DNA from 2 places in the Desulfosporosinus sp. genome. Region 1 is predicted to be linked to the other one. Evidence: riboswitches for the same ligand, from Rfam matches in the RefSeq annotation. Region 1 holds a riboswitch; the other holds the start of a gene.

Region 1 (4,112 bases):
GGACCTAATATTTAGGATTGGCGGGGATGAGTTTGCTATCATTCTACCAAAGAGTGAATTATCGGTGGTAGAACAAGCCTGCTACAGAATTAGAAAAGTGGTCGAAACATATAATATGGAAAATAAAGAGTTTCCTCTTAGCTTATCCATGGGTTTTGCAGTAAGCGAGAAAACAATTGTCAATGTCGACGAAGTGTTTAGAGAAGCAGACGATGGAATGTATCGCGAAAAACTACATCGAAGTAAAAGTACGCGCAGTGCCTTGGTGCAGGCCATGATGAAAGCACTCGAAGCAAGAGATTTTATTACTGAAGGGCATGCGGACAGGTTACAAGAACTAGTGATCACACTAGGTCAGGCTTTGGCTTTATCGGAGCGGACTCTTGCAGATTTACGACTTTTAGCACAGTTCCATGATATCGGTAAAGTGGGCATTCCTGATAGTATTCTTTTCAAGCCAGGACGTCTTACAGAGGAAGAGTTCAAGGAAATGCAGCGACATAGTGAAATTGGACATCGCATTGCTCAGTCGGCCCCAGACTTACTGCCGATCGCTGATTGTATACTAAGACACCATGAGTGGTGGAATGGTCAAGGTTATCCATTAGGGCTTAAAGAAGATGATATCCCCTTAGAGTGCCGCATTTTAGCAATAGCTGATGCCTACGATGCAATGACAAGCAATCGACCCTACAGGAAAGCCTTGAGCCAGGAGCAAGCATTTAAAGAATTAATCGATAACATGGGGATGCAATTTGATCCCGACCTTGTGCCCATATTTATTAAAGCCATCAGGTAAATTAAATTAAATTCGTTTAAATCTCAAAGAGCTAAGTATTGACCATTGACTTTATATTCTCCACATGTTAATTTAATAAAAACTGAATAATGAGCAGGGGTGCTGGAATTGGCTGGCTGAGATTTAGACCCTTATAAGTCTAAGACCCTTTTAACCTGATCTGGATAATGCCAGCGTAGGTAAGCAGTTTACTCTTTTATGAAATTGGAAGAGCACTATCTTATTCTGGAGATATGTGCTCTTTTTGGTTTTATGAGGTTCTTGGGTAGCCAAGTTTTTAAAAGAGAAATTAAACATATTGGAGGTGCGTTATGAAACAGGTACTTACTATAGCTGGTTCAGATTCTAGTGGGGGCGCAGGGATTCAAGCAGATTTAAAAACGTTTTCTGCTCATGGGGTTTTTGGAATGAGCGTAATTACGGCAGTCACCGCTCAAAATACCCAGGGGGTATTTGCTGTACAGGATATCTCTAAAGACGTAATCGCAAAGCAAATTGAGGCGATTTTTGATGATATTGAAGTTGATGGAGTCAAAATCGGTATGGTTTCACAAGTTCCTACAATAGAGGTAATTGTGGAACAGTTAAGAATCTATAAGCCTAAAACCATTGTTTTAGACCCTGTCATGGTCTCTAAGAGCGGTTACCATTTGTTAAATCCAGAAGCTGAAGCAACTTTAATTAAGGAATTACTGCCAATGGCAATGGTTGTTACACCTAATATTCCAGAGGCTGAAGTTATGACGAATAAGTCCATACACACGCTAAAGCATATGGAGGAGGCTGCCAAAGCTATATTTCAGATGGGAGTGAAGAATGTACTCCTTAAAGGGGGGCACTTGGAAGAGGATTCTATTGATATCCTATTTGATGGACAGGAGTTTAGATACTATTCCTCTGCAAGGATTGCAACTAAGAATACTCACGGAACGGGATGTACACTTTCGTCGGCCATCACGGCAAATCTGGCCTTAGGACACAGCCTTAATCAAGCTATCACCCTAGCAAAGGAGTATATAACGATTGCTATTCAGAATTCCTTACCAATTGGAAAAGGCGTAGGCCCAACCCATCACTTCTATACACTTTATAAAAAGGCGGGATTAATTGAGTGAGCACAACTTCAAAAAATAATTTAAGTGGGTTTAATTTTGCAACCCTATGGTTTGGTGCAGCTATATCAGTGGCTGAAATAGTGACGGGTGGTCTTCTAGCCCCCTTGGGATTTAAGATGGGGGTTTTGGCTATCCTGCTTGGACACTTGGTTGGGACGACTATTTTAGTGCTGGGAGGAATCATTGGAACCCAAGAGAGAATCCCAGCTATCATGTCGACGCGTATCTCCTTTGGTGAATACGGTTCCTACTTATTCTCGATCTTGAATGTTTTACAGTTATTAGGTTGGACAGCAGTTATGATTATTGTTGGGGCCCGGTCGGTTAATCACATCACTAATACTTTATGGGCATTTAATAATATAACTGTTTGGAGTTTAATCATCGGAATTTTGATAATGGTTTGGTCATGGCTTGGTAGAGATAGCGGTTGGAAAAGGGCAAACCATTTCGCCGTTATTTTACTCTTCCTTTTAACTTTGGTCTTAAGCTCAATTATTTTCCGTAACCACGAGTTGTTTACAAAGCAGGTTGCTGGAGATTTGGCCTTTGGTTCTGCTTTGGAACTATCCGTAATCATGCCTTTATCCTGGCTGCCGCTAATATCCGACTATACGCGATTTGCAAAGACAAAGAGTGGAGGGGCAGGAGGAAGTTGGCTAGGATACTTCATCGGAAGTAGTTGGATGTATATAATTGGCTTGGGATCTGCAATTATCGCCTCAGATGCTGATCCGTCTGCAATGTTACTGGCTGCAAATCTCGGTATAGTTGCCTTAGGAATTATCATTTTAGCAACGGTAACAACGACTTTCCTTGATGCTTATTCAGCTGGAGTTTCGTGCTTAAATATTTTCCCTAAATTAAATGAGAAAACGGTTACGATTGTTATGACGGCTATTGGTACTGGATTAGCAATCGCCGTGAATATCGAGCAGTATGAATATTTCCTTTATGCTATCGGATCAGTGTTTGCTCCTTTGTTTGCAATCCTGTTAACGGATTATTTCCTTTTGAAAAATAAGAAGATCCAAGCGGACCTTGTGATTAACTGGGGCACATTAACCCTTTGTGCACTTGGAACTGCGTTATACTACCAGTTTGTCAAATTTGATTTTGTTCTGGGTGCGACTATTCCGGTTATGTCAATTATCAGTATTGTACATCTTATTACATGGAGGTTGACTGCTAAATGGAAATACGTGAAAAAATCTGTGCAAGCTTAAGTGTCATTAAAGAGAAGAGTCCCTTGATCCACCATATAACCAACTATGTTACAGTCAACGATTGTGCTAATATTGTTTTGGCCATCGGAGGTTCCCCTGTTATGGCAGACGATCTAGAAGAGGTAGCAGAAATGGTAGGCTTTGCTTCTGCTTTAGTGCTAAATATAGGTACTCTAAATTCCAGAACAATAGAAAGCATGTTGATAGCTGGATTAAAAGCGAAAGAATTGGGCATACCAGTAATTCTTGACCCTGTAGGAGTAGGTGCAACAAAGCTTAGAACTAAAACAGCTGAAAAACTGATTAGGCAAATTAAACCTGAAGTTATTCGAGGAAATATGTCGGAAATCAAAGTCTTAGCAGGTTTAGAAGTAGCCATCAAAGGAGTCGATTCACTCGCGGATGAACAAGATAGTTCAGTTGTTGCAAAGAAACTAGCTTCTGAGTTTGGCTCCATAATTGCTATAACCGGAAAAACTGATGTCATATCTGATGGACTGAATGTTTGCTTTCTCGAAAATGGACATAAAATTTTGGCAGATGTTACAGGGACAGGGTGTATGACGACCTCTCTAGTGGGAACATTTTGCGGCGTAACTAAAGATTACTTTACAGCTGCAGCGGCGGGCATAATCAGTATGGGTCTGGCTGGAGAAATAGCCCAAGCTTCGCTGCGCCAAGGAGAAGGGATAGGTACATTTAGAGTTAGGCTTATGGATAGTATTTATAATCTAACCCCCGAAATCCTGGCAAAAGAAGGTAAGATTTTTTATGAGTAAAGTCAAGATCGACTATAGTCTATATTTAGTCACTGATCGAACACTTCTCGGAGAGCGGGATTTAGCTCAGGGCATTGAGTCGGCTATTCACGGTGGAGTTACCCTAGTTCAGCTAAGGGAAAAGTCAGTCTCAACAAAGGAATTCTTACAATTAGCTGTAAGGGTAAAAGAGATAACAACTCGGTATAGGATT
Region 2 (4,112 bases), on a different contig from region 1:
AATCGAGTTTATTCGGTATGAGCTTGTTCTCAAACATCCAGGTATAGAAATTGTCCCACCGCTCCTGATCAATATATCCCCATTGTTTGACTTCAGCCTTATACTGATCCGCAAGGTATTTCTGGCTGGCTGTTGCAATATCCAGATCCACTTCAGGGGCATACTTCACTAGGATTTTAGCTGCTTCTTCTGGATTTGCAATGGCGTATTCGTACCCTTTTGCTACGGCTACTAAAAACTTTTTAGCAGTATCTTCATTTTGATTTAGGTATGTCTGACTGGACGCGATCACCGGGGTGTAAAAATCCAACACTGGATCAATGTCTTTAAAAGAGAAGAAGTTTGTATCTAGACCTTTCACTTTGGTGGCTACTCCATCCCAACCATAGTAAATCCATACGGCATCAACATTGCTTTGCAGGGCTGAAATAATATCAGTTACGGTACTGGGAATCATTTTTACATTATCGTAGTTCCCACCGTCTTTTGTGATGACTTGCTTCAAAATGGCTTTTTCGACAGGGGTATCCCAGGTTGCGTATACTTTGTTCTCCATGTTTTTGGGACCTAGGATATTATCCTCTTTTAAGGAGATAATTCCTGATGTATTATGTTGCAAGATGGTACCTACCGCAACGACATCCAACGGACTATTCGAGGTAATAGCAGCGGCAATTTCCTCTTGGAAACTTACTGTAAACTCTGCCTTTCCCGCTGCTACTAGGGGCAAAGCTCCACCCTCTGGGGGTTGAATGATATCGACTTCCAGACCAGCATCCTTAAAATATCCTAATTCCTTTGCAGCGTATACTCCCGTATGGTTGGTGTTGGGGGTCCAATCCAGGACAAAGGTGATCTTTTCGGTCGACTGTTGGGTTGGCTTTTCTGTACCTGTTTGTGAACAGCCAGTTAAGCCAATTATCATTAAAACCGCAGCCATCAAAGCAACAAACTTCTTTTTCATGTTCTTTCTTACTCCTCTACTTAAATACTTATGGTCTTATCTTTCATAGTACATCTTAGTTGATTAATTTCTTTCCTCCTCGGTATGTCTCCAAGGCATTGCCCTACGTTCTAATAGCCCTACGCATTTCATGAGCAATAAACTCAATATGATAATAAGGAAAATAACTGCGAACATCTTATCAAAGGCGTAGGATTTCCGCACGCGAGTCATATATACTCCTAATCCACTATTTCCACCCAGCCATTCCGCTATGACTGCACCAACAATAGAATAGGATACGGATATTTTGAGACCCGAAAAGAAACCCGGCAAGGCATTGGGCAGCTTAATGTAGCGATATATTTGCCACTTCCTGGCACCCATGGCACGCATTAAATTCATTGCATCCGTATCGGAGGATTTGAAACCACCTAAAAGCGCGATGGTCATCGGGAAAAAGCACGTTAATACTACTAGTGTGATCTTAGGTGCCATATCATACCCCAACCACAATACTAATAGAGGAGCAAGGGCAACCGTAGGAATCGTTTGAGTGACGACCAAAAGGGGATGTACGGCTTTATATAAAGCTTCAAACCGATCCATCAAAAGTGCTATGCTAAACGCTAAAACAATGCTAATAGCCAAGCCTCCAAAGGCTTCTGTCAAAGAAACTGCTGCATGCTGCATGAGCTCGGAAAACGAGTTGATAAAGGCTCGGATCACGTCGATGGGGGAAGGCAACATAAACTTAGGAACAAATCCGGTTTCCGTCACCATATGCCATACCAGCAGTAAGAATAGTAATAGTGCTGTTGGATAGAGCTTATTGGTGATGTTTTGTAACTTTTTCATCGATGGTCCAAATTCCGCCACCAGGCTTATAGCTGATTTTTACATAGGACATCACACTAGGTGCACCTTCCTCGATACAAATCAACTGGCAGCGTTTAACAATATCCATGAGCTGTTCAAAGTCTCCCTCAATAGTCGTTTCAAATGGGCCCACAAAGACATTAAGTCCAGTCGATTTTAAGTACTCAATAACTTTGTCCACTACGTGTAGGATTTCTTCTCCCTCCACTGCCGGTAGTACTTGGATCGCAACACTCGCATTAATCATCTGCTTTCCCTCCTTCTTTGTTATATAAAATAAAAAAACCCTCTAAAATTGTAGAAGGTTCTTACTCACGCAATGATCGGCATCGATACATGCACTATAATTCCCTCCGCTAGCATTACCTAGTTCAGGTCAATGGGTCGGAAACTCATATTTCCCTCTCAGCCGATAGATCAGCTCCCCAAATATTTATTATTTTCGTAATCATAGCATCTCGGTTAGGCGTTTGTCAACTTACATCTAGTGGGACGGGGGGACAGGTTCCTAGTCCCCCCGTCCCACCCGGTTTACATCACCAAATACTCCTGTAAAGCGAGAACCTGGGGAGACGTATGACTTCGTATCTCTTGGAACGCTCGGACGACGGCTTTCGCAGTATCCATTGACGAAAAACATGGGACGCCGTGTTCTGCAGCTAACCTCCTCAGAAGATAACCAGTCCTCTCCGGGGTTCCTTTATTAGGCGTGCTAAGGATGAAGGAGAATTCTCGCTGTCTTATGGCTTCTTGAAGCGCCTGGCTGGATTCAGTCACTTCTTCTACCTCTACACCACATAGGGCTAAAGCCTTGGCAGTATCTCCGGTTCCCTTGACACCAAATCCCAACTGAGCTAGTTGTCGAGCCAGGGTAATCGCTTCTGGCCGATCTTTCTCTGCAACAGATACTAGAATATTCCCATCTTTGGGGAGGGGAATACGAGAAGCCGCAAAAGCCTTGGCTAAAGCATGCCCGAATTGGGTATCCATCCCTAATACTTCCCCTGTTGACTTCATTTCAGGGCCTAAGGAAGTTTCGACCTTTGTCAATTTTTCAAAGGAAAAAACCGGAGCTTTAACAACGACGAAGGGAACTTCAGGAGCAAGTCCATGGTTATAGCCCATATCCTTCAAGGTCTTGCCAAGAGCAACTTGAACAGCTAAGTTCACCAGGGGAATCCCCGTCACTTTAGAAAGAATCGGAACCGTACGGCTTGCACGTGGGTTCACTTCTAGAACATATACCTTGCCTCGCACGACGACAAATTGAATATTGATAAGTCCTCTGATTCCAATTCCTTCAGCCAGACGACAGGTGAAATCTTCGATTTGTTCGATTTCAGCAGGGGTTAAACTCTGGGGCGGATAAACTGCCAGACTGTCTCCTGAGTGGACACCGGCGCGTTCGATATGCTCCATGATGCCTGCTATTATCGTGGTCTCTCCGTCTGAAACCGCGTCAACTTCAACTTCTTTTCCATCCAAATATCTATCCACCAAAATCGGATGCTCTGGAGATAGATGAATCGCCCGCCTTAAATAATCTTCCAGTTCATCTAGATTCTCTACCACTTGCATAGCACGACCACCAATGACATAGGATGGACGGACAATCACAGGAAATTCCAGTTCCTCGGCAATTTTCTTGGCTTGGTCGACTGATATAACACTTCGCCCTTCAGATTGAGGGATTCCTAAACGACCTAATAATTCAGCAAACCGCTCCCGATCCTCAGCCATATCAATCGCATCAACGGGGGTTCCTAGAACTTCTATTCCCGCAAGTTTTAGACGGCCCGCTAAATTTATGGCTGTCTGTCCTCCAAATTGAACTAAGACTCCATCCGCTTTTTCTTTACTTAAGACATGAAGCACATCTTCTATGGTCAAGGGCTCAAAGTAGAGCTTATCTGCAATATCGAAATCTGTGGATACTGTTTCCGGATTATTATTGATCATAATGGCTTCTACACCCGCTTCTTGCAAAGCAGTGAGTGCGTGTACAGAGCAATAATCAAACTCAATTCCTTGCCCGATTCGGATAGGTCCTGAACCTAAGACGACAACCTTAGGACCTGTACTCACCTTTCCCTCATCTTCTTCCTCATAGCTGGAATAATAATAAGGGGTTGCCGAAGCAAACTCTGCTGCACAGGTATCTACAGTCTTATAAACTGGAATAATCCCCAAGTCCCTACGCATCTCACGAACGGTTTCTTCCGAGCGCCCCGAAAGTTTGGCAATGGCTAGATCAGAGAACCCTAGAACTTTTGCCAAGCGCAGTAACTCG

The links. A riboswitch is a leader RNA that binds a small molecule or an ion and turns the genes downstream of it on or off. The one in region 1 is predicted to bind thiamine pyrophosphate.
Region 2: linked by a shared signal. The riboswitch ahead of HGJ98_RS19830 (MTH1187 family thiamine-binding protein) and the one ahead of thiD (bifunctional hydroxymethylpyrimidine kinase/phosphomethylpyrimidine kinase) in region 1 are both predicted to bind thiamine pyrophosphate.

Annotation. Positions count from the first base shown of each region.
Region 1 is NZ_JABZFS010000014.1:133,681-137,792, reverse strand. It holds gene HGJ98_RS03355 (HD domain-containing phosphohydrolase) at 1-799, shown strand, start outside; TPP riboswitch at 885-999, shown strand; gene thiD (bifunctional hydroxymethylpyrimidine kinase/phosphomethylpyrimidine kinase) at 1,111-1,914, shown strand; gene cytX (putative hydroxymethylpyrimidine transporter CytX) at 1,911-3,140, shown strand; gene thiM (hydroxyethylthiazole kinase) at 3,107-3,919, shown strand; gene thiE (thiamine phosphate synthase) at 3,912-4,112, shown strand, end outside.
Region 2 is NZ_JABZFS010000080.1:107,000-111,111, forward strand. It holds gene HGJ98_RS19820 (ABC transporter substrate-binding protein) at 1-964, opposite strand, end outside; gene HGJ98_RS19825 (ABC transporter permease) at 1,028-1,801, opposite strand; gene HGJ98_RS19830 (MTH1187 family thiamine-binding protein) at 1,773-2,069, opposite strand; TPP riboswitch at 2,154-2,260, opposite strand; gene carB (carbamoyl-phosphate synthase large subunit) at 2,354-4,112, opposite strand, start outside.